DNA from 3 places in the Delftia sp. ZNC0008 genome. Region 3 is predicted to be linked to each of the others. Evidence: predicted binding sites of a transcription regulator. Region 3 holds the regulator's gene; each other region holds the start of a gene.
The links. Region 3 encodes FNR, which switches genes on or off when oxygen is low (the NO sensors DNR and NnrR bind a similar motif). Its sites were predicted from a motif close to TTGATNNNNATCAA; they were not measured.
Positions count from the first base shown of each region.

Region 1 (6,422 bases), on a different contig from region 3:
TTTTTGCCCTTGCGTCGCCGGCACCACGCAAGGAGTTGCATTCATGTTTGCTCTGTTAGTCCTCGATGTTCAGGTCGGCCTGGTCCGAGGGCCTGAACCCATGTGGCGCTGCACCGAGGTGCTGGACACCATCAATACCTTGATGGCACAGGCCCGCCGTGCGGGAGCGCCAATTTTTCTGGCTCGTCACATCGGTCCCGTGGGAACGCCCATTGGCCCAGGCAGCCCACTGACCCAACTCGCACCCGAACTGCAACTGGACGGCAGTGAGGTTGTGTTCGAAAAACACCGCCCAAGCGCCTTTGCAGGCACCGATCTGTTGCAGCAGCTTCAAGCACGCAACGTGACCGGCCTGGTCATCACCGGCATGAAGACTCAGTACTGCGTGGACACCAATTGCCGGGTCGCTCGCGATCTGGGCCTTGATGCCGTCCTTATTGCGGATGGACATACTTGTGCCGACACCCCCCAGCTTGCAGCGCAGAAGATTGTGGAACACCACAACGCGACGCTGGAAGGGGCGTTTTGCGCGGTCATGCCCGCAAACGCCTGGGATTTCTCGGCACCGGTTCACACCTGATCTGCGGAGTCCGCCCATATTGAGGCACACGCGAGCGATTGCAGCGCCATTCGTCTTTCAGACCACCGGGCCATGGGCCAATGCCGACGGCCTGGTCCTGCCTTGCGCTGATTCCCTGACCTGTGCTTGTCCGACAAGGGCGTGCCTGGGCGGCACCCATGCTTGAGGCCATGAACACACCTCCTCCCAACACCCCTGGCCAAGTGCCCACGTCGTCGTCCCGCAACCGGTTCGCCACCAGGCGGACCATGTACATCGCCGCAGCCGTCGTGGCCGTGGCGCTGATGATGGTGTTTGCGCCCTGGTAGGCGCGATCCACTGTCATGGTCCCGCCCATGCCCGAAAGGGCATGAGAAAGCCCGCCATTTGGCGGGCTGTCGTTTTGGGGAATCGCTTGCCTCAGTGCGCAGGGTGCGCCGTGGGTGCTTGCGCCGTGGGGAGTCGGGCCAGCTTCTGCGAGCAATCGCTGCACACGTGCCACGCATGGAATTGGCGGGCGCCTGTGGCGGGCTTTTCCTGTTCGCACTGCATGCAGAAGACGGCGGGGGCCAGGTCCAGGAGCCGGATCGGCTCTCTGCCTTTCTTGGGACTACGCATAGCTCTCCTTCAAAGTGTTGCTCCTCGGTATCCATTGGGCGCCGGGTTGGAAAAGGCGGTCGTCAGCGGGCGCGCCAAGGCGCAGCAGAAGCCGGCGCCATCGAGGGTGCGGGTTCAACTTACAGCCAGGCCGTCTCACGGTTGTGACTTTTGCATGACCGTGTGGGGAAGGCGCCGCAGCTGTTTGACAGCGTGCTTCGGGCAACCCTAGAATTTTTGCTTCCGTTCCTGCGACCATTGCGAGCCTGACATGAACCTGTGACGCCTTCGGACCTTCGTCCGACCAATCCCCCGAAGCCCTTTGCCGGCCGACGGCGGACGCCTGCGTCACCTCCTGCCTGTTCGTTGATTGCTCTGCGTTTCCTGAACGCAACCCGGCGTCGCCGTGCGGCCTCCTTTCGGAATTTTTGAAAGAGTGCCCATGACGGAATCCATCGATATCCTTGCCCACAACACGGCCGCCTGGAACCAGCAGGCTGCCAAGTCCTGCGACTGGTCGCGCCCGGTCGACAGCGCCGAAATAGCACGGGCCCGCGCCGGAAGCTGGCAGGCGCGGCTCACGCCAGGCCCCTTGCCTGCCGGCTGGCTGGATGATGTACGCGGCCTGCGCATCCTCTGCCTTGCCAGCGGCGGCGGCCAGCAGGCGCCCATTCTTGCGGCAGCGGGCGCCCAGGTCACCGTCTTTGACGCCTCAGCCGGCCAGCTTGCGCAGGACCGGCATGTGGCCGAGCGCGAAGGCCTTGCGCTGACCTGCGTGCAGGGCGATATGCGCGATCTGGGGGTCTTTGCAGACGCCAGCTTTGATGTGATCTTTCACCCCATCTCCAACCTCTACGTGCCCGATGTGCGGCCCGTGTGGCGTGAATGCGCGCGGGTGCTGACGACGGGCGGGCGTCTTCTGTCCAGCTTCTGGAATCCGGTGGTCTTCGTGGAGGACCGTGATCCTGCATTGCGCGAGCAAGGACTCGTGCGGCCCGCCTGGCGCCTGCCGTATTCCGATGTGGCGGATTTGCCGCCCGAGGCGATTGCGGCCAAGCGCGAGCGCAACGAGGCCCTGGTGTTCGGCCATACGCTGGCCGATCAGATCGGGGGGCAGTTGGATGCGGGGCTTGTGCTGACGGGCTTCCACGAGGACTGGCAGCCCCACGCCCGTTTTGTGATCGAGAAGTTCGTGCCGACCTTCATTGCGACACGTTCGATGAAGGTCTGAACGCGCTACCTACGGCCTGGACCGGCCTTGCCGCGCTCAGGTGCGCAAGGCCGGTATCCAGGTCTGTTGCTGGGCGGGTTCTGCCACGGGCTGCGCCGGTTGCGGTCGGGGAGCAGGGCCTTTGGCCTGGGGCGATGGCTGGGCCTGCCGCACCTGCTCGGCGCCGGACTTGGCCAGCAGCAGCATCACGGCCATGCAGATCAACGTCAGCAAGAGCACCACGCAGATGGGGCCCAGATCCACGGAGGCGATGTCCAGCCCCTTCAGCGACTGCCAGCGTTCTGAGCGTATTTCCAGCGGTTCTTCGGGATCGGCCATGACACCTCCACTGCGTTGAGTGTGCCTCCATGCTAGGCGCAAGTGAGCATGCAAACAATATGGGAACTTCGCCAGGATGCGAGGGTATACCGCAGGCAGCTACTTGACCCACATCAATTGCGCCGCCACGGCCAGGGCGATGGCCAGCAGCACCAGCAGCACCAGCCTTGCCACGATGGTGACCGCCTTGCGGCGCGCTGCTTTGCGAGTGTTGCGCGGACGAGGTGGGGTAGGCGGCGGCTGCGTGGCATCCAGGGCTGCAATTCTTTCCAGCCAGTCCTGGGTTGTTGGCAGGGCAGTGGCGGGCGGTGACGAGGACGAGGACGAACCGGGCTTGCCGCGGTTCATGGCTCCAGCTCCTGCCGCATCTCTTCCAGCACCTCCAAGGCGCCCTGGATCATGGCCTGCCTGTGCTCCAGCGCAGCCTTCTGGGTCTGCAGCCGTTCCAGCTGCTCGGCTACCTGCGCCTCGTCGGCCCGCAGCTTCTTCAGCCGCTCCTGTATGGCCTCCATTTCCGGGGCGCTCATCTGCCAATCCTCCAGCATGCGAAGGGCGTGGCACGTGGCCCGGTCCCTTCTCACAATTCACACGAATGCCGGCAATTATCTGTGCGTCTTAGCGACTGGCTATGAATGAATTGATATAGATTGTCATCGGCTGGCGCAGAAGGGGGCCGAAAGCTTGCCGCTGCATGCGCACGGTGCTGCGTAGATCAGAGCAGCGCAGTTCAATGCGCGAGGAATTTGAGAAAGATCCGCCCCTGCCGGGTTCTGACCTCGGTCCCTTCGATAAAGCCCATCAGTCTGGCCGAGCCGTCCATGGAGTACAGCGCCGGCCCATCGATGCGGTAGATGAGCCTGGTCCCGCACCGGACGAATTCATCGCCTTCGACACGCCCGATTTCGTGTCCGCGCCCATCAAGCACAGTCCACGAGCGTCCTGCAATCATGGCCTCACCCGGCGGTTGCCGGTCCCCAAGTGAAAGCGTCAATCTAAGGAACGCTGGGCGTCTGAATCTGAGCGAATCTGAGCAGTTGTGCAAAGCCGGGCCACCGATGCCTCGGGTGGCACCCTGCGCAAATTCGTGTGCGCCCGGCCCAAGCCGCATCACGCCGGCCAAAAGAAGCTGGCTGCGGTCTAGGGGCACTGCGCGCTTGGGCGCTTGAGTGGTGCGCAGGCAAGTAGAATTGTTTCATATCAAAGACATGCTGCTCTGAAAGTTGCAGCGACCGGGCCCGCTTGGCGGGCCTTGTGCATGGGGCGCCGTCCCGCAGCCTGTATCTGGGTGCATGTCCTGATTCTCTGTGGGCCCGGCCTGCGATCCAATCTCGCGCATGGGGCTGAGCCTTCTCGTCAAATTGCTCTCATTTATGAAGTTCTGCTGTCGCCAACCGGATGCGCCTGTGGCATTGCCTTGCGGCTTGCCTGGGGTCGGTTCCGTCCGGTGGACGCTGCGCTGTGGAGGGCGGAGGTGAACGAGCAGGCGCTGTACGATCTGGCCCCCGTTCTGGAGCTGATGCTGCTGGGCCTGTTGCTGGCGCTGGGACCCTTGGCCTGGGTGTGGCTGCGCAACCGCAACGGTGGCTCGCTCAAGCGGCTGCAGGCACTGTCGGTGCTGACGCTGTTTCTGACTTTCGACCTGGTGCTGTTCGGCGCCTTTACGCGTTTGACCGATTCCGGCCTGGGCTGCCCTGACTGGCCGGGCTGCTATGGCAGCGCCAGCCCCATGGGCGCCCGCGCGCAGATTGCCGAGGCGCAGGCCGCCATGCCCACCGGGCCGGTGACGCATGGCAAGGCATGGATAGAGATGGTCCACCGCTATCTGGCCACCACCGTGGGCGTGCTCATCATCGCCATGACCATCATGGCCTGGCGGCGTGCGCGCCGCCAGGGCAGGGCGGGTGGCGCCCAAGGCGTGGAAGGCGCACGGCGGGGGGCCATGAGCCCCTGGTGGCCCACGCTGGCGCTGTTCTGGGTCTGCCTGCAGGGTGCCTTTGGCGCCTGGACCGTGACCATGAAGCTGTTTCCGGCCATCGTGACCCTGCACCTGCTGGGCGGCACGGGCCTGCTGGCCTTGCTGTGCGTGCCCGCCGTGGGGCTGAGCCGGGAGGCACGCCAGCAGCAGGCAACGGTGATTTCCCCGGGCCTGCGTGCTCTGCTGTGGCTGGGCCTGGGCTTGCTGGTGCTGCAGGTGGCACTGGGTGGCTGGGTCAGCACCAACTATGCGGTGCTGGCCTGCAGCAGTTTTCCGACCTGCCAGGGCAGTTGGTGGCCGGCCATGGATTTTTCGCAGGCGCTGCAGATCTGGCGTCCGCTGGGCCTGCTGCAGGACGGCAGCAACATCAGCTTTGCGGGCCTCACGGCCATCCACTATCTGCACCGCCTGGCGGCCTATGTGGTGGTGGCTGCGCTGGCCGGGCTGTGGTGGCGTTTGGGTGAAGTGCCCGCACTGGCGTTGCAGCGCCGCGTGCTGGGTGCGTTTTTGGTGCTGCAGGTGCTGACAGGCCTGTCGAACGTGGTGCTCGATTGGCCGCTGGTGGCCGCGGTGCTGCATACGGGTGGCGCAGCCGCGCTGGTGACCGTGATTGTTTGGTGCCTGGCGGCCAGTCGCCCGGGCACGCTGCGGGCCGGGTTGCCGGTTGCCCGTGGAGAGATTGCATGAGTAAACAAGCTTCCCTGAGTGTCGAGTCCTCACGCTGGACGCAGTTCTATGCCCTGACCAAGCCGCGCGTGGTGCAGCTGATCGTGTTCTGCGCGCTGATCGGCATGGTGCTGGCCGTGCCGGGCTGGCCCAACGCCGACCAGTGGCTGCACATGGCGCTGGCCTGCCTGGGCATCTGGCTGGTGGCGGGCGCCGCAGCGGCCTTCAACTGCCTGGTGGAGCGCCATATCGATGCGCGCATGAAGCGCACCTCCTGGCGGCCCACGGCGCGCGGGGAGCTGACCAGCCAGCAGGCCCTGGCCTTCTCGGCCATCCTGTGCACGCTGGGTGCGCTGGTGCTGCTGCTGTGCACCAATCCGCTGACCATGTGGCTGACGCTGGCCACCTTCGTGGGCTATGCCGTGATCTACACGGTGATCCTCAAGCCCGCCACGCCGCAGAACATCGTGATCGGCGGCGCCTCCGGCGCCATGCCGCCCGTGCTGGGCTGGGCCGCGATGACGGGCCAGGTCGGACCCGAGGCGCTGATCCTGTTTCTCATCATCTTCCTGTGGACGCCTCCGCATTTCTGGGCGCTGGCGCTGTACCGCGTGGAGGACTACCGCCAGTCGGGCCTGCCGATGCTGCCCGTCACGCATGGCAGCGAGTACACGCGGCTGCAGATCCTGCTGTACACGGTGATCCTGTTCGCAGCCTGCATGCTGCCCTTCATGTACGGCATGAGCTCCTGGCTGTACCTGGTGGTGGCCGTGGTGTTGAGCGTGGGCTTTTGCGGCTATGCCTTCGCGCTGTGGCGCAATTACTCGGACGAGCTGTCGCGCAGGACTTTCCGCTTCTCGCTGGTGCATCTGAGCGTGCTGTTCCTGGCACTGCTGATCGATCACTACCTCTGGCTGGGCTGATGGCCTGAGGGCCATGGCCGCGCAATGACAAACCGGGCCCTTGAGGCCCGGTTTGTCTTGGTGCCTGCCGTCTTACTTGATCTGCCGCTTTTCCAGCTTGCGCGCCAGCGTGCGCCGGTGCATGCCCAGGCGGCGTGCGGCCTCGGAGATGTT
Region 1 covers NZ_JTKZ01000969.1:6,188-12,609, forward strand. The annotation lists gene L995_RS32640 (cysteine hydrolase family protein) at 44-580, shown strand; gene L995_RS34115 (hypothetical protein) at 751-888, shown strand; gene L995_RS31040 (class I SAM-dependent methyltransferase) at 1,599-2,387, shown strand; gene L995_RS31045 (hypothetical protein) at 2,424-2,705, opposite strand; gene L995_RS31050 (hypothetical protein) at 2,805-3,053, opposite strand; gene L995_RS31055 (hypothetical protein) at 3,050-3,232, opposite strand; gene L995_RS31060 (hypothetical protein) at 3,433-3,654, opposite strand; gene L995_RS31065 (COX15/CtaA family protein) at 4,177-5,367, shown strand; gene cyoE (heme o synthase) at 5,364-6,269, shown strand; gene L995_RS31075 (response regulator transcription factor) at 6,342-6,422, opposite strand, start outside.
Region 1: the regulator FNR is predicted to act here: its motif matches at 3,893-3,906, upstream of L995_RS31065 (COX15/CtaA family protein).

Region 2 (6,422 bases), on a different contig from region 3:
CCGTAACGGATGTAGAGTTTTAGGAGAATGAAATGAGAGTTTCGGCTTCGGTCAAAAAAATCTGCCGTAACTGCAAGATCATCCGCCGCAAGGGTGTGGTGCGAGTGATCTGCACGGACCAGCGCCACAAGCAGCGCCAGGGTTGATAGGAAAGTTTGAGGACGAATAATGGCACGTATCGCTGGCATTAACATCCCGCCGCATCAGCACGCTGAAATCGGCCTGACCGCTATCTATGGGATCGGTCGCACCACTGCACGCAAGATCTGCGAAGCCGCTGGCATCGCATATTCCAAGAAAATCAAGGAACTGACTGACGGCGATCTGGAAAAGATCCGCGATCAGCTGACTTCCCTGACGCTGGAAGGTGATCTGCGTCGCGAAACAACGATGAACATCAAGCGTTTGATGGACATCGGTTGCTATCGCGGTTTCCGTCATCGTCGTGGCCTGCCCATGCGTGGTCAGCGTACCCGCACGAATGCACGTACCCGCAAGGGTCCGCGCAAGGGTGCCGCGGCTTTGAAGAAATAAAGAGATTGAAAGATCACTATGGCTAAGTCTCCCGCAAACAACGCTGCACAGCGCGTTCGCAAGAAAGTCCGTAAGAACATTTCGGACGGCATTGCCCACGTGCACGCTTCGTTCAACAACACGATCATCACCATCACCGACCGCCAAGGCAACGCTCTGTCGTGGGCCTCGTCGGGTGGCCAGGGCTTCAAGGGTTCGCGCAAGTCGACTCCCTTCGCTGCCCAGGTGGCTTCGGAAGTGGCTGGTCGTGCTGCCATCGAACAGGGCATCAAGAACCTGGACGTCGAAATCAAGGGTCCCGGTCCCGGCCGTGAATCCTCGGTTCGCGCCCTGGGCGCCCTGGGCATCCGCATCACTTCCATCGCGGACGTGACGCCGGTTCCCCACAACGGCTGCCGCCCTCAAAAGCGCCGTCGTATCTAAGCTTTTTCACCAAGCCCACCGCCGCCCAGATGTGTAACATCGCGGGCGGCTCCCGTGCTTGTGCACGGCAGATGACACAAAGGAAATCAAGTGGCACGCTATATCGGCCCCAAGGCCAAACTCTCCCGCCGTGAAGGCACTGACCTGTTCCTGAAGAGCGCACGTCGCTCGATCGCCGACAAGTCCAAGTTCGACACCAAGCCCGGTCAGCACGGCCGCACTTCCGGTCAGCGTACTTCCGACTTCGGCCTGCAGCTGCGTGAAAAGCAGAAGGTCAAGCGCATGTACGGCGTGCTGGAAAAGCAATTCCGCCGCTACTTCGAAGCCGCCGACAAGAAGAAGGGCAACACCGGTGCCAATCTGCTGTCGCTGCTGGAGTCGCGTCTGGACAACGTGGTGTACCGCATGGGCTTCGGCTCGACCCGCTCGGAAGCGCGTCAGCTGGTGTCGCACAAGGCCATCACGGTCAACGGCCAATCCGTCAACATCCCTTCCTACATGGTGAAGGTGGGTGACGTGGTCGCGGTACGTGAAAAGTCCAAGAAGCAGGCCCGCATCGTCGAAGCCCTGCAACTGGCTGGTCAAGTCGGTTTCCCCGCATGGGTGGAAGTGTCGGCCGACAAGGCTGAAGGCACGTTCAAGAAGTCGCCTGACCGCGACGAGTTCGGTGCAGACATCAACGAATCCCTGATCGTTGAGTTGTACTCGCGTTAATTCCGCGCAGCGACATTTCTGTAAAACCGTCCCCCAGCCGCGAGGCATCGCGCTGGGGTGCTTCACCAGCCTTACCGGTGTAACGAGCCGGGGGTATTGAGAGGAAGTCTGCATGCAAACCAATTTGCTGAAGCCCAAGACGATCAATGTCGAGCAGCTTGGCCACAATCGCGCCAAAGTTGTTCTGGAGCCGTTTGAGCGTGGCTACGGCCATACGCTGGGCAATGCCCTGCGCCGTGTCCTGCTCTCGTCCATGGTGGGTTACGCAGCGACGGAAGTGACGATTGCTGGTGTGTTGCACGAGTACTCGTCCATTGACGGTGTCCAGGAAGATGTGGTCAACATCCTGCTGAACCTCAAGGGTGTGGTGTTCAAGCTGCACAACCGCGACGAGGTCACGCTCTCCCTGCGCAAGGATGGCGAAGGCGTCGTGACGGCGCGCGACATCCAGACGCCCCACGACGTGGAAATCATCAACCCTGATCATGTCATCGCCAACCTGTCGCAAGGCGGCAAGCTGGACATGCAGATCAAGGTCGAGAAGGGCCGCGGCTATGTGCCCGGCAATGTGCGCCGCTATGGCGACGAGTCCACGAAGTCGATCGGCCGCATTGTGCTGGACGCTTCGTTCTCGCCCGTCAAGCGCGTGAGCTACGCCGTCGAATCGGCCCGCGTTGAACAACGCACCGACCTCGACAAGCTGGTGGTGGAGATCGAAACCAATGGTGCGATCACTGCCGAGGACGCCGTGCGCGCCTCCGCCAAGATCCTGGTGGAACAGCTCGCCGTGTTCGCTCAGCTGGACGGCGGCGATATCGCCAGCGTCTTCGATGCTCCGGCCGGTGGCCGTGGTGCCGCAACCGCCTTTGATCCCATCTTGCTGCGTCCCGTGGACGAGCTGGAACTCACCGTGCGTTCGGCCAACTGCCTCAAGGCAGAGAACATCTACTACATCGGCGACCTGATCCAGCGTACCGAAAACGAGCTGCTCAAGACCCCCAACCTGGGTCGCAAGTCGCTAAACGAGATCAAGGAAGTCCTGGCTTCCCGCGGTCTGACGCTGGGCATGAAGCTGGAGAACTGGCCGCCTGCTGGCCTGGAAAAGCGCTAAGCACTATAATTGCGGGCTCTCCTTTTTGGAGAGCCTCAGTGCCTCGGGCAGTACCTGATACGGCTGCCCGAATTAATCAACAACTTGCGCAAATTCGGTTGAGGCAAGCTGCAGATCCGGTAACGGGTCCAGGCTTGCATCCTTGTTTGCGCAAGCCCTAATTACATATTTTAGGAATAAAGCACCATGCGTCACGGTCACGGCCTCCGCAAACTCAATCGCACCTCTTCGCACCGCCTGGCGATGCTGAAGAACATGATGAATTCGCTCATCGAGCACGAAGCCATCAAGACCACCGTTCCCAAGGCCAAGGAACTGCGCCGCGTGATCGAGCCCATGATCACCCTGGCCAAGGTCGACACCGTTGCCAACCGCCGCCTGGCATTCGACCGCCTGCGCGACCGCGACAGCGTGACCAAGCTCTTCAACGAGCTGGGCCCCCGCTTCGCAAAGCGTCCTGGTGGCTACACCCGTATCCTGAAGATGGGCTTCCGCGTGGGCGACAACGCCCCCATGGCCTTCGTGGAACTGGTCGAGCGCGCTGAAGAAGGCGCCGCCGAAGCCAAGGCAGCTGAATAATCTGCTATAATTTTGGAATACCGCGCGATGGAGCAGTCTGGTAGCTCGTTGGGCTCATAACCCAAAGGTCGGAGGTTCAAATCCTTCTCGCGCAACCAAATTGAAAAAGGCTACGACAGTTGTCGTAGCCCTTTTTTCATGCCCTCGCGCCAGGGCAAAGGCCAGGCAGACAGCCCGGCATCAGCCGCCCAGCTGGTTGCCGATGCGCTGGCCCAGCCGCAGGCGCACGCGGTGGGCGATTTCCTGGGCGGCATCGGGGCTGAGCACCTCGCTGATGTGCAGCAGCTCGGTGTAATGCATGTACAAGAGGCCGCGCAGGGTCTTGAAAGCGGCCTCGTGGTCGCCGCCGCAGACGCTGGCGTCATCGGCCAGCACGCGCTCCACCACGCCGGCCTGCAGCAGCGGGATCTTGCAGATGACGGCGTGGCGGGCGATCTCCAGGTCGATCTCCTGGAGCCGGCATTCCCATTCCTCGGGCAAGAATCGGTTGGCTGGCATGTCGGCTTTTCTCCTTTTTTCACTGCATGGGTACACCGGGGCGAAAGGCACCCGGTCTGGGGATGCTGTCATGTGAGCGGGGCTCGGTGGCCTGGGTCGCCAGGTTTACTGGCCCGGCCTTGATGCCTGTCAAACTTCGGTGGCGCAGGCGCCCGCTGGAAGCCGGGCTCATGCTGCACTGCATCATGATGTCAGTCATGCGGCGCGGCCGCCAGTGCCCGTGCAGGCTGGTGGGCTTTTGCTCCCGGCAGGCCATGCTCTCTCGGCGCCGCTCCGGCAACGCAAAGGATCCACATGCTCGAGAAGATTGCCTCGCTGTTCCGCTACTTCAAGTCGGCCGTGCCGTTCCGGCTGGTGCCGGCGCTGATCGCCACCGCCGTGCTGTTCGGGCTGCTGCTGGTGCCCGTGCCCGAGGGGCTGACGCCCAAGGCCTGGCAGCTGGTGGCCATTTTCCTGACCACCATCGTGGCCATCATCCTCAAGGTCATGCCCATTGGCGTGATGGCCTTGATGGCCATCGTGATCGTCTCGCTGTCCCAGGTCACGTCTGGCTCGTCCAAGGGCGCAGTCACCGATGCGCTGAGCAGCTTTTCCAGCCCGCTGATCTGGCTGATCGTGGTGGCCATCCTGATCTCGCGCGGCCTCAAGAAGACGGGGCTGGGCAACCGCATCGGACTGATGTTCATCGCGCTGCTGGGCAAGCGGACCATCGGCATCGGCTACGGCCTGGCGATCTGCGAGCTGGTGCTGGCACCGTTCACGCCCAGCAACACGGCGCGCGGCGGCGGTATCGTGCACCCCATCATGAAGTCCATCGCCAATGCCTTCGAGTCGGACCCGGCCAAGGGTACGCAGGGCAAGGTGGGCACCTATCTGGCCCTGGTCAACTACCACGCCAATCCCATCACCTCGGCCATGTTCCTGACCGCCACGGCGCCCAATCCGCTGGTGGTGGACTTCGTGGCCAAGGCCACGGGCCAGGCCCTGCACCTGAGCTGGACCACCTGGGCGCTGTACATGCTGCTGCCGGGCCTGCTGTGCCTGCTGCTGATGCCGCTGGTGATCTACCTTCTGTCGCCTCCCGAACTCAAGGCCACGCCCAATGCCGTGGAGTACGCGCGCAGCGAGATGGCACGCATGGGGCCGCTGTCGGGCAAGGAGCGCGTGATGCTGAGCACCTTCGGCCTGATGCTGCTGCTGTGGGCCAACGTGCCGCAGATGCTGTTCGGGCCTGCCTTCACGCTGGACCCGACGGTGGTCGCCTTCCTGGGCCTGTTCGTGCTGATCATCACGGGCACCATCGACTGGGATGACGTGCTGTCCGAGAAAAGCGCCTGGGACACGCTGGTGTGGTTCGGCGCCCTGGTCATGCTGGCCGAGCAGCTCAACAAGCTGGGCGTGGTGTCCTGGTTTGCCGTGGGCATGAAGAACGCCATCGTCGCCAGCGGCCTGGACTGGCTGCCGGTGGCGGCCATCCTGGTGGGCGTGTTCGTGTTCTCGCACTACCTGTTCGCCAGCACCACGGCCCACATCAGCGCCATGATGCTGGCCTTCCTGACCGTGGGCGCCCAGCTGATTCCTGCCGACTATGTCGTGCCCTTCATGCTGATGATGACGGCCGGCTCGGCCATCATGATGACGCTGACCCACTACGCCACCGGCACTTCGCCCATCATCTTCGGCAGCGGCTACGTCACGCTGGGCAACTGGTGGCGCGTGGGCGCGGCCATGTGCGTGATCGAGCTGCTGGTCTTTGCCGTGGTCGGCAGTGTCTGGTGGAAGCTGCTGGGCCTGTGGTGAGGGCGGCCGCCCTCATGCGGTGGTCCGTGGCTCGCCCAGCGACAGCATGAGCCGGTTGGCCCAGTTGAAGAAGGCCGTGCCGTGCAGCACATCGGAGATGGCGGCATCGTCCAGGCCGGCGGCGCGCAGCGCATCGATGTGGGCGGGCTCCAGCGCAGGCGGCGTCTGGGTCAGCGCCACGGCCGCCGTGACGATGGCGTTCCAGCGCGGTCCCAGGTCCGTGCCCGGACCCTCGTCGAGCAGGCGCTGCACGTCGCCGCCCCGGCGCGAGAAGTGCGTGGCAAAGCGCGCATGGACCGAGGCGCAGTAGATGCAGCCATTGGCGCGCGAAGTGGCAGCGGCCGCCAGCTCCCGCTCGGCACGCGGCAGGCCGGCGTCGGGGTTGTAGAAGATGTCCTTGTCGGTGCGCGTGCGTGCGCCCAGCGTGTCGGGGTCGCGCGCCAGCAGGCGGAAGTAGGGGGACTGCGCGCGTGAGGCATCGACCAGGCCTGCATGGTGGCGTTCGGTCAGCTCGCTTTCGTCCAGCGGCTCAATCCATGGCAGCCAGTCGAGCTGTTCCTGAGTGAAGACCTGGGGAGCGGCGGAGTTCGTTGAGGTCATGGCTGGGCTTGCAGGGTGGGTTGATGGGCTGCCGGGGACGCGGGGCGTGCAGTCAGCACGCGCAACCCCGCGACCACGCGGATCTGGAAGGACAGGAAGGACGCCAGCTGGGACACGATGACGATGTCCGTCTCGCTCCAGCCCGCCTGTTGCAGCGCCTGCA
Region 2 covers NZ_JTKZ01000287.1:83-6,504, reverse strand. The annotation lists gene rpmJ (50S ribosomal protein L36) at 33-146, shown strand; gene rpsM (30S ribosomal protein S13) at 169-534, shown strand; gene rpsK (30S ribosomal protein S11) at 553-957, shown strand; gene rpsD (30S ribosomal protein S4) at 1,048-1,671, shown strand; gene L995_RS09600 (DNA-directed RNA polymerase subunit alpha) at 1,784-2,782, shown strand; gene rplQ (50S ribosomal protein L17) at 2,969-3,361, shown strand; tRNA gene L995_RS09590 (tRNA-Met) at 3,383-3,459, shown strand; gene L995_RS09585 (hypothetical protein) at 3,542-3,859, opposite strand; gene L995_RS09580 (DASS family sodium-coupled anion symporter) at 4,154-5,659, shown strand; gene L995_RS09575 (alkylhydroperoxidase domain protein) at 5,672-6,259, opposite strand; partial or broken gene L995_RS09570 (CMD domain protein) at 6,256-6,422, opposite strand, start outside.
Region 2: the regulator FNR is predicted to act here: its motif matches at 3,979-3,992, upstream of L995_RS09580 (DASS family sodium-coupled anion symporter).

Region 3 (6,422 bases):
CACGCAGGCCGTTCAGGCGCTGGCGGCCCAGCCGCCACAGCCAGGGGCCGGCCACCAGCCACAGCCCGCTGCCCACGCCAAAGGCCGCCATGGCCGATGCGCCCTGCAAGGGGCCACCGCTGAGCGCGGCGACCAGCACGGCCGAATACAGCAGTCCGCAGGGCATGAGCGCCCAGGCATAGCCCGCCGCCAGCGTGCCGCCAGGGGCGGACACCCAGGGCTGCACGCGCCGCCAGGCGGCGCGGCCCGCAGACTCCAGCCAGGCGGGCTGGCGGGCCTGCACCATCATGGCCAGGCCCCAGGCCATCACGGCGACATGGGTCAGCGTCCAGAACGGCTGCAGCGCCGTGGTCTGGCTGGTGAGCCAGGACAGGCTTTCCATGGCCAGCGCCGAGGCAGCGCCCAGGCTGGCATAGCCGGCCAGCCGCCCGCCATGGAACAGCGCCGTGCGCAGCCACAGCCGGCTTTGCAGTCCATGGACGGCGACCACCTGCCCACCACCCTGTACCGTGCCCTGCCCCGCCCCGCCCGTGACCACGCCGCAGGGCGCGGCGCACATGGCAAGGCAATGGGGCCCGCCGACGAGCCCCATGATCAAAGCGGTCCAGAGCAGCGACAACAGCATGGGGCCTAGATGATCCTCGAAAACCGCGCCCGGTTCTTGTCGGCCTGCAGATATCGGTCAAACAGCATGGCCACGCCACGCACGAAGTACCAGCCCATGGGCGTGACCTGGAATCCCTCGTCGCTGATCTGCACCAGCCCCTTGGCCTGCAGGTCCTGAAGCGCCGCCAGCTCGGGGGCGAAATACTCGCGAAAGCCCAGCAGCCAGGCCTGCTCCATGGGCTCGAACAGCACGGCGCCCTGGCACATGATGGCCATGATGACGGCGCGCCGCACCAGATCATCGCGCGACAGTGCCAGGCCGCGCACCACGGGCAGGTGGCCGGCGTCGATGGCGTCGTAGTACTCCTCCAGCGTCTTGGCGTTCTGGCTGTAGCTGGCCCCCACCTTGCCGATGGCCGACACGCCCAGCGCAATCAGGTCGCAGTCGGGCTGGGTGCTGTAGCCCTGGAAGTTGCGATGCAGCCGGCCCTGGCGCTTGGCCACGGCCAGCGCGTCCTCGGGCAAGGCGAAGTGGTCCATGCCCACGTAGACATAGCCGCCGTCCATGAAGGCCGCGATGGAGCGCGAGAGCATGGCCAGCTTGTCGGCGCCCTGGGGCAGGTCCTCGGCCGCGATGCGCCGCTGCGGCTTGAAGCGCTCGGGCAGGTGGGCATAGGCATAGAGCGCGATGCGGTCGGGCCGCAGCGCATTGACCTGGGCCAGCGTGCGCTCGAAGGACTCGGGCGTCTGCTTGGGCAGGCCGTAGATCAGGTCCACGTTGATGGAGGCAAAGCCCAGCTGCCGTGCGGCCGCCACCAGCGCGAACACCTGCTCGGCCGGCTGCACGCGGTGCACGGCGATCTGCACCTGTTCGTCGAAGTCCTGCACGCCGAAGCTCAGGCGGTTGAAGCCCAGTTCCTTGAGCACGGCCAGGCGTTCGACGCTGACGGTGCGCGGATCGACCTCGATGGAGTATTCGCCGCCCGGCTCCAGCTTGAAATGCTCGCGCAGCAGGGCCATCAGCGTGCGCAGCTCATCGTCCGAGAAGAAGGTGGGCGTGCCGCCGCCCAGGTGCAGCTGGCTGACGGCCTGGCCCTTGCCGCAATGGGCCGTGTGCAAGGCCATCTCGCGCGCCAGGTAGTCCAGGTAGACGGCAGCGCGATCGTGGTGGCGCGTCACGATCTTGTTGCAGGCGCAGTAGTAGCACAGCGACTCGCAGAACGGCACATGCACATACAGCGACAAAGGCATGGCCCGCGCTGCGGTACTCGATTTGCGGTGCTCAAGTGCCAGGATATAGTCTTCAGCACCGAAAGCCTCCACGAAACGATCGGCCGTGGGGAACGAGGTGTATCGGGGCCCCGGTACGTCGAAGCGACGCAGCAGCTCTGGGGTGACAGCGGTCATGGGTTTTTTCCTCTAATGTCGTCCACTGTGCCGCAGCCCATTGGCCGCGTCCTTGACTCATATCAAGAGTTGTTCGCGGCAGTGCTGCGACAATTTGATCCAACTCATCGCCATCCACGAGGTCACCGCCGGCGCACTGCTGCGCCGCTGATGTTTACTCCATGAACCTTCAGACCATCAAAGCATCCTGTTCCAATTGCAACCTGCGCGAGCTGTGCATGCCCATGGGCCTGGATGCCGAGCAGATGCAGCGCATCGACGACATCGTGGCCACGCGCCGCAAGGTCAAGCGCGGCGGCCTGCTGTTTCGCAACGGTGAGTCCTTCACCTCGCTGTACGCCATCCGCACGGGCTTCTTCAAGACCTGCGTGGCCACCGAGGACGGGCGCGACCAGGTCACGGGCTTTCAGATGGCCGGCGAGATCATCGGCCTGGATGGCATCGTCAACGACCACCACACCTGCGATGCGGTCGCGCTGGAAGACGCCGAGGTCTGCGTCATGCCCTTCGACAAGCTGGAGGACCTGTCGCGCGAGGTCACGGCCCTGCAAAACCATGTGCACAAGGTCATGAGCCGCGAGATCGTGCGCGAGCATGGCGTGATGCTGCTGCTGGGCAGCATGCGTGCCGAGGAGCGCCTGGCCGCCTTCGTGCTCAACCTGGTGCAGCGCCTGCACGCCCGGGGCTTTTCCAAGTCGGAACTGGTGCTGCGCATGACGCGCGAGGAAATCGGCAGCTACCTGGGCCTGAAGCTGGAGACGGTGAGCCGCACCTTCTCGAAGTTTGCCGAAGAAAACATCATCGAGGTGCGCCAGCGCCATCTGCGCATCCTGGACACGGACGCGCTCAAGCGCATCGTCAACAGCCAGCAGTGCCAGTGAGGCCGCAAGACCCCGCCCCCCGGCAATGAACAGGGCCCGCGATCGCGGGCCTTGTTCATTGCCATTGCAGTGCACGCAGGTTCAATCGCGCCCCAGGCCCTGCATGGCCAGATTTGGGTCCGGCTCGGAGACCACGCCGTCGTTGAGATCGTGCGTGGAGCGTCCCAGCATGGTGGTCATGAGGCTGGACAGCATGGTCACACCCCAGAAGGCGAAGAAGGCCAGCGTGTAGATTCCCTGCCGCGACCAGCCCAGGTCGCCGAGCCAGTGCAGCTCCAGCGGGTCCACGAAGGCGAATACCAGCATCTCCATCACGGCGGCGGCCAGAAAGGCCGGCCAGGCAATCCACATCCAGCGTTGGGCCAACATCAGCGATCTCCTTGAGCTGTCGAGGGGTGGCTTTCATTGTGCGCGCCGCCCGCGCACCGTGCCAAGCCCTGCGCACCCTGCACTGCCTGTAGGAAACCCTTGGCCCTCGCGCATGCTGGAGATGCCATCCACCATACAAAAAAGGCCGCGACTGCGGCCTTGTGCACGGCATTTTCCTGCGTTCAGCGGTCCGTGGGATGGTCCTGCGCGGGCGTGGCCGCGTGGTTGCGGCCGGTGACCGCGGGCGCCAGGCTCTTGGGCACTTCGCGCACGCCATCGGCACGCTCGTTGATGGTGATGCCATTGCGGTAATAGTCAGGATCGATCACGGGATCGGCGCCATTGATCGCAATGACGGCCGTGACCACGCCAGCCACCACGACGGCGGCCGGGCCGGCCACCACGAGCCAGACATGGGCGAACTTCCACCAGGGCTTGCCGGCGTCCGGATGCGAAGGGGCCGTGGCGGGCGCGGAGACTGCGGGACTGGAAGACATGGATAACCTCTTTCTTTCAAACAGCCGGCGCAGCCTGGGCGGCGCCGGCCAGACATATCACCGGGGCACCAGGAAGACGGCCTTTTCGGACGCGCGTCCCGCGCCTGAATGCACGGCATCGATATCGAAGAATACGGTGTGCGAGCCCGGCTCGGCGGAACCGTAGGGAATCTGCAGCCGCGCCGCAATGCCGCGCGTCTCGGCCGGGCCGACCTCGACCTCCTGCTCGGACGCCAGCTCCAGCCCGTCGAGGCCATGGGCGCTGATGCGGTAGCGCTGGGCCTGCTCGGTGGCATTCATGATCTGCAGGCGGTAGACATTTTCCAGCTTGCCGCCCGCGACGATGCGCGACAGCGACGCCCGGTCGCGTATCACGTCGACCTTGACCGATTGGCGCAGCGCCAGGCTCACGATCATGGCCATGCTCAGGCCGATCAGCACGGCCGAGTAGACCAGTACGCGCGGACGGAAGATGCGGCGCAGCACCTGGGCCCGCCGCCACAGGCCGGCCATGGCGTTCTGCGTGGTCAGCCGGATGAGGCCGCGCGGATACTCCATCTTGTCCATGATGGAATTGCAGGCGTCTATGCACAGACCGCAGCCTATGCATTCGTACTGCAGGCCGTTGCGGATGTCGATGCCCACGGGGCAGACCTGCACGCACATCTTGCAGTCGATGCAGTCGCCCAGGCCCTGGGCCTTGTAGTCCACCTTCTTGGTGCGCGGCGCGCGCGGCTCGCCCCGGCCCGTGTCGTAGCTGACGATCATGGTGTCGCGGTCGAACATGGCGCTCTGAAAGCGCGCATAGGGGCACATGTACTTGCAGACCTGCTCGCGCATGTAGCCGGCGTTGCCATAGGTGGCGAAGCCGTAGAACAGCACCCAGAAGACCTGCCAGCTGCCCTGCAGCGCCAGCAGCTCGCCGCCCAGCTCGCGGATGGGCACGAAGTAGCCCACGAAGGTGAAGCCGGTCCACAGGGCAATGGCAATCCACAGCAACTGCTTGAGCGACTTCTTCCAGAGCTTTTCAAAGGTCCAGCCGTTCTTGTCCAGGCGCATGCGCGCACTGCGGTCGCCCTCGACCTTGCGCTCCACCCACATGAAGATTTCGGTGTAGACCGTCTGCGGGCAGGAAAAGCCGCACCACAGGCGACCGGCCACGGCCGTGAACAGGAACAGCGCCAGCGCCGAAATGATCAGCAGGCCCGCCAGGTAGATGAAATCCTGCGGGTACAGCACCAGCCCGAACAGGTAAAAGCGCCGCGCACCCAGGTCGAACAGCACCATCTGGCGCTGCCCCCATTCCAGCCAGGGCAGGCCATAGAAAACCAGTTGGGTGAGAAATACCAGAGCCCATCGCCAGCGTGCGAAGACACCGCTGATGGAGCGCGGGTAGACCTTCTTCTCGGACTCGAACATCGACACCAGCTGGCCCGGGTCCGGGTCGGCAGGCGTGATCGGAATGACTTTGCGGGGAGGCTTCCCGGCATCATCCCCGTTCTCGGGCTTCATGGTGGGTTCCTTGGTTTTTTGGAATATCTGAAAACTCAAAAGGCAAAAAGGCGGCGCCGCAGCGCCGCCCCCTGTCCTTATTGACGGACTGCGCCGTCTTTGTGCGACATGCCCCAGACATAGGAGGCAAGCACCGCGATCTGCGCCTCGGTCAGCTTGTCCTTCTGGGCAGGCATCTCGTTGTGCTTGCCGTTGTTGATCATGGCCGTGATGGCGGCCTCGCCCCAGCCGTGCAGCCAGATGTCATCGGTCAGGTTGGGCGCGCCCAGGGCCTGGTTGCCCTTGCCGTCCATGCCATGGCAGGCGGCGCAGGCCGTGAACTTGGACTTGCCCAGCGAAGCCTTGAGCGAGTCGTGCGGGCTGCCCGACAGGCTCAGCACATAGTGCGAGAGGTTGCGCACATCATCGGGCGTGCCGACGGCAGCGGCCATGGGCGGCATGATGCCGATGCGGCCCGCCGTGATGGTTTCCCTGATCTTGTCGGGCGTGCCGCCATGCAGCCAGTCGCCATCGGTCAGGTTGGGGAAGCTCTTGCCGCCGCGTGCATCCGAGCCGTGGCACTGCGCGCAGTTGTTCATGAACAGGCGCTCGCCGATGGCCATGGCCTGGGGGTCCTTGGCCATGTCTTCGGTGCTCATGCTCGTGAACTTGGCGTACAGCGGCTCCAGGTCCGCGCGGGCCTTGGCCATCTCGTTTTCATAGGCGCCCAGCTGCGTCCAGCCCAGCTTGCCCGCGAACGAGCCCAGGCCCGGATAGGCCGCCAGGTAGGCGAAGCCGAACACCGAGGTGATGATGAACAGCCACATCCACCACTTGGGCATGGGGTTGTTCAGCTCGCGCAGGTCCTCGTCCCAGACGTGGCCCGTGGTGTTGTCGGCCGAGGGGACCACCTTCTTGCGTGCGGTGAGATACAGCAGCAGCAGGCAGCCGATGATGCCGCCCAGCGTGATCGCCGTGACATAGATCGACCAGAAGTTGTTTACGAAATCGCTCATGGGAAGTTCTCGTTCTGGTGGAGGGACTCAGTCTTGCTCGAACGGCAGCTGGGCGGCCTCTTCGAAACGGGCCTGGTTGCGGCGGGCGAACGCCCACCACCAGATACCGATGAAGCAGGCCAGAGAGGCCAGCGTGGCCACGATGCGCATGGTGG
Region 3 covers NZ_JTKZ01000280.1:4,818-11,239, forward strand. The annotation lists gene L995_RS09300 (sulfite exporter TauE/SafE family protein) at 1-625, opposite strand, end outside; gene hemN (oxygen-independent coproporphyrinogen III oxidase) at 631-2,013, opposite strand; gene fnr (fumarate/nitrate reduction transcriptional regulator Fnr) at 2,175-2,894, shown strand; gene L995_RS09315 (hypothetical protein) at 2,976-3,263, opposite strand; gene L995_RS09320 (FixH family protein) at 3,446-3,760, opposite strand; gene ccoG (cytochrome c oxidase accessory protein CcoG) at 3,818-5,272, opposite strand; gene ccoP (cytochrome-c oxidase, cbb3-type subunit III) at 5,350-6,267, opposite strand; gene L995_RS09335 (cbb3-type cytochrome oxidase subunit 3) at 6,295-6,422, opposite strand, start outside.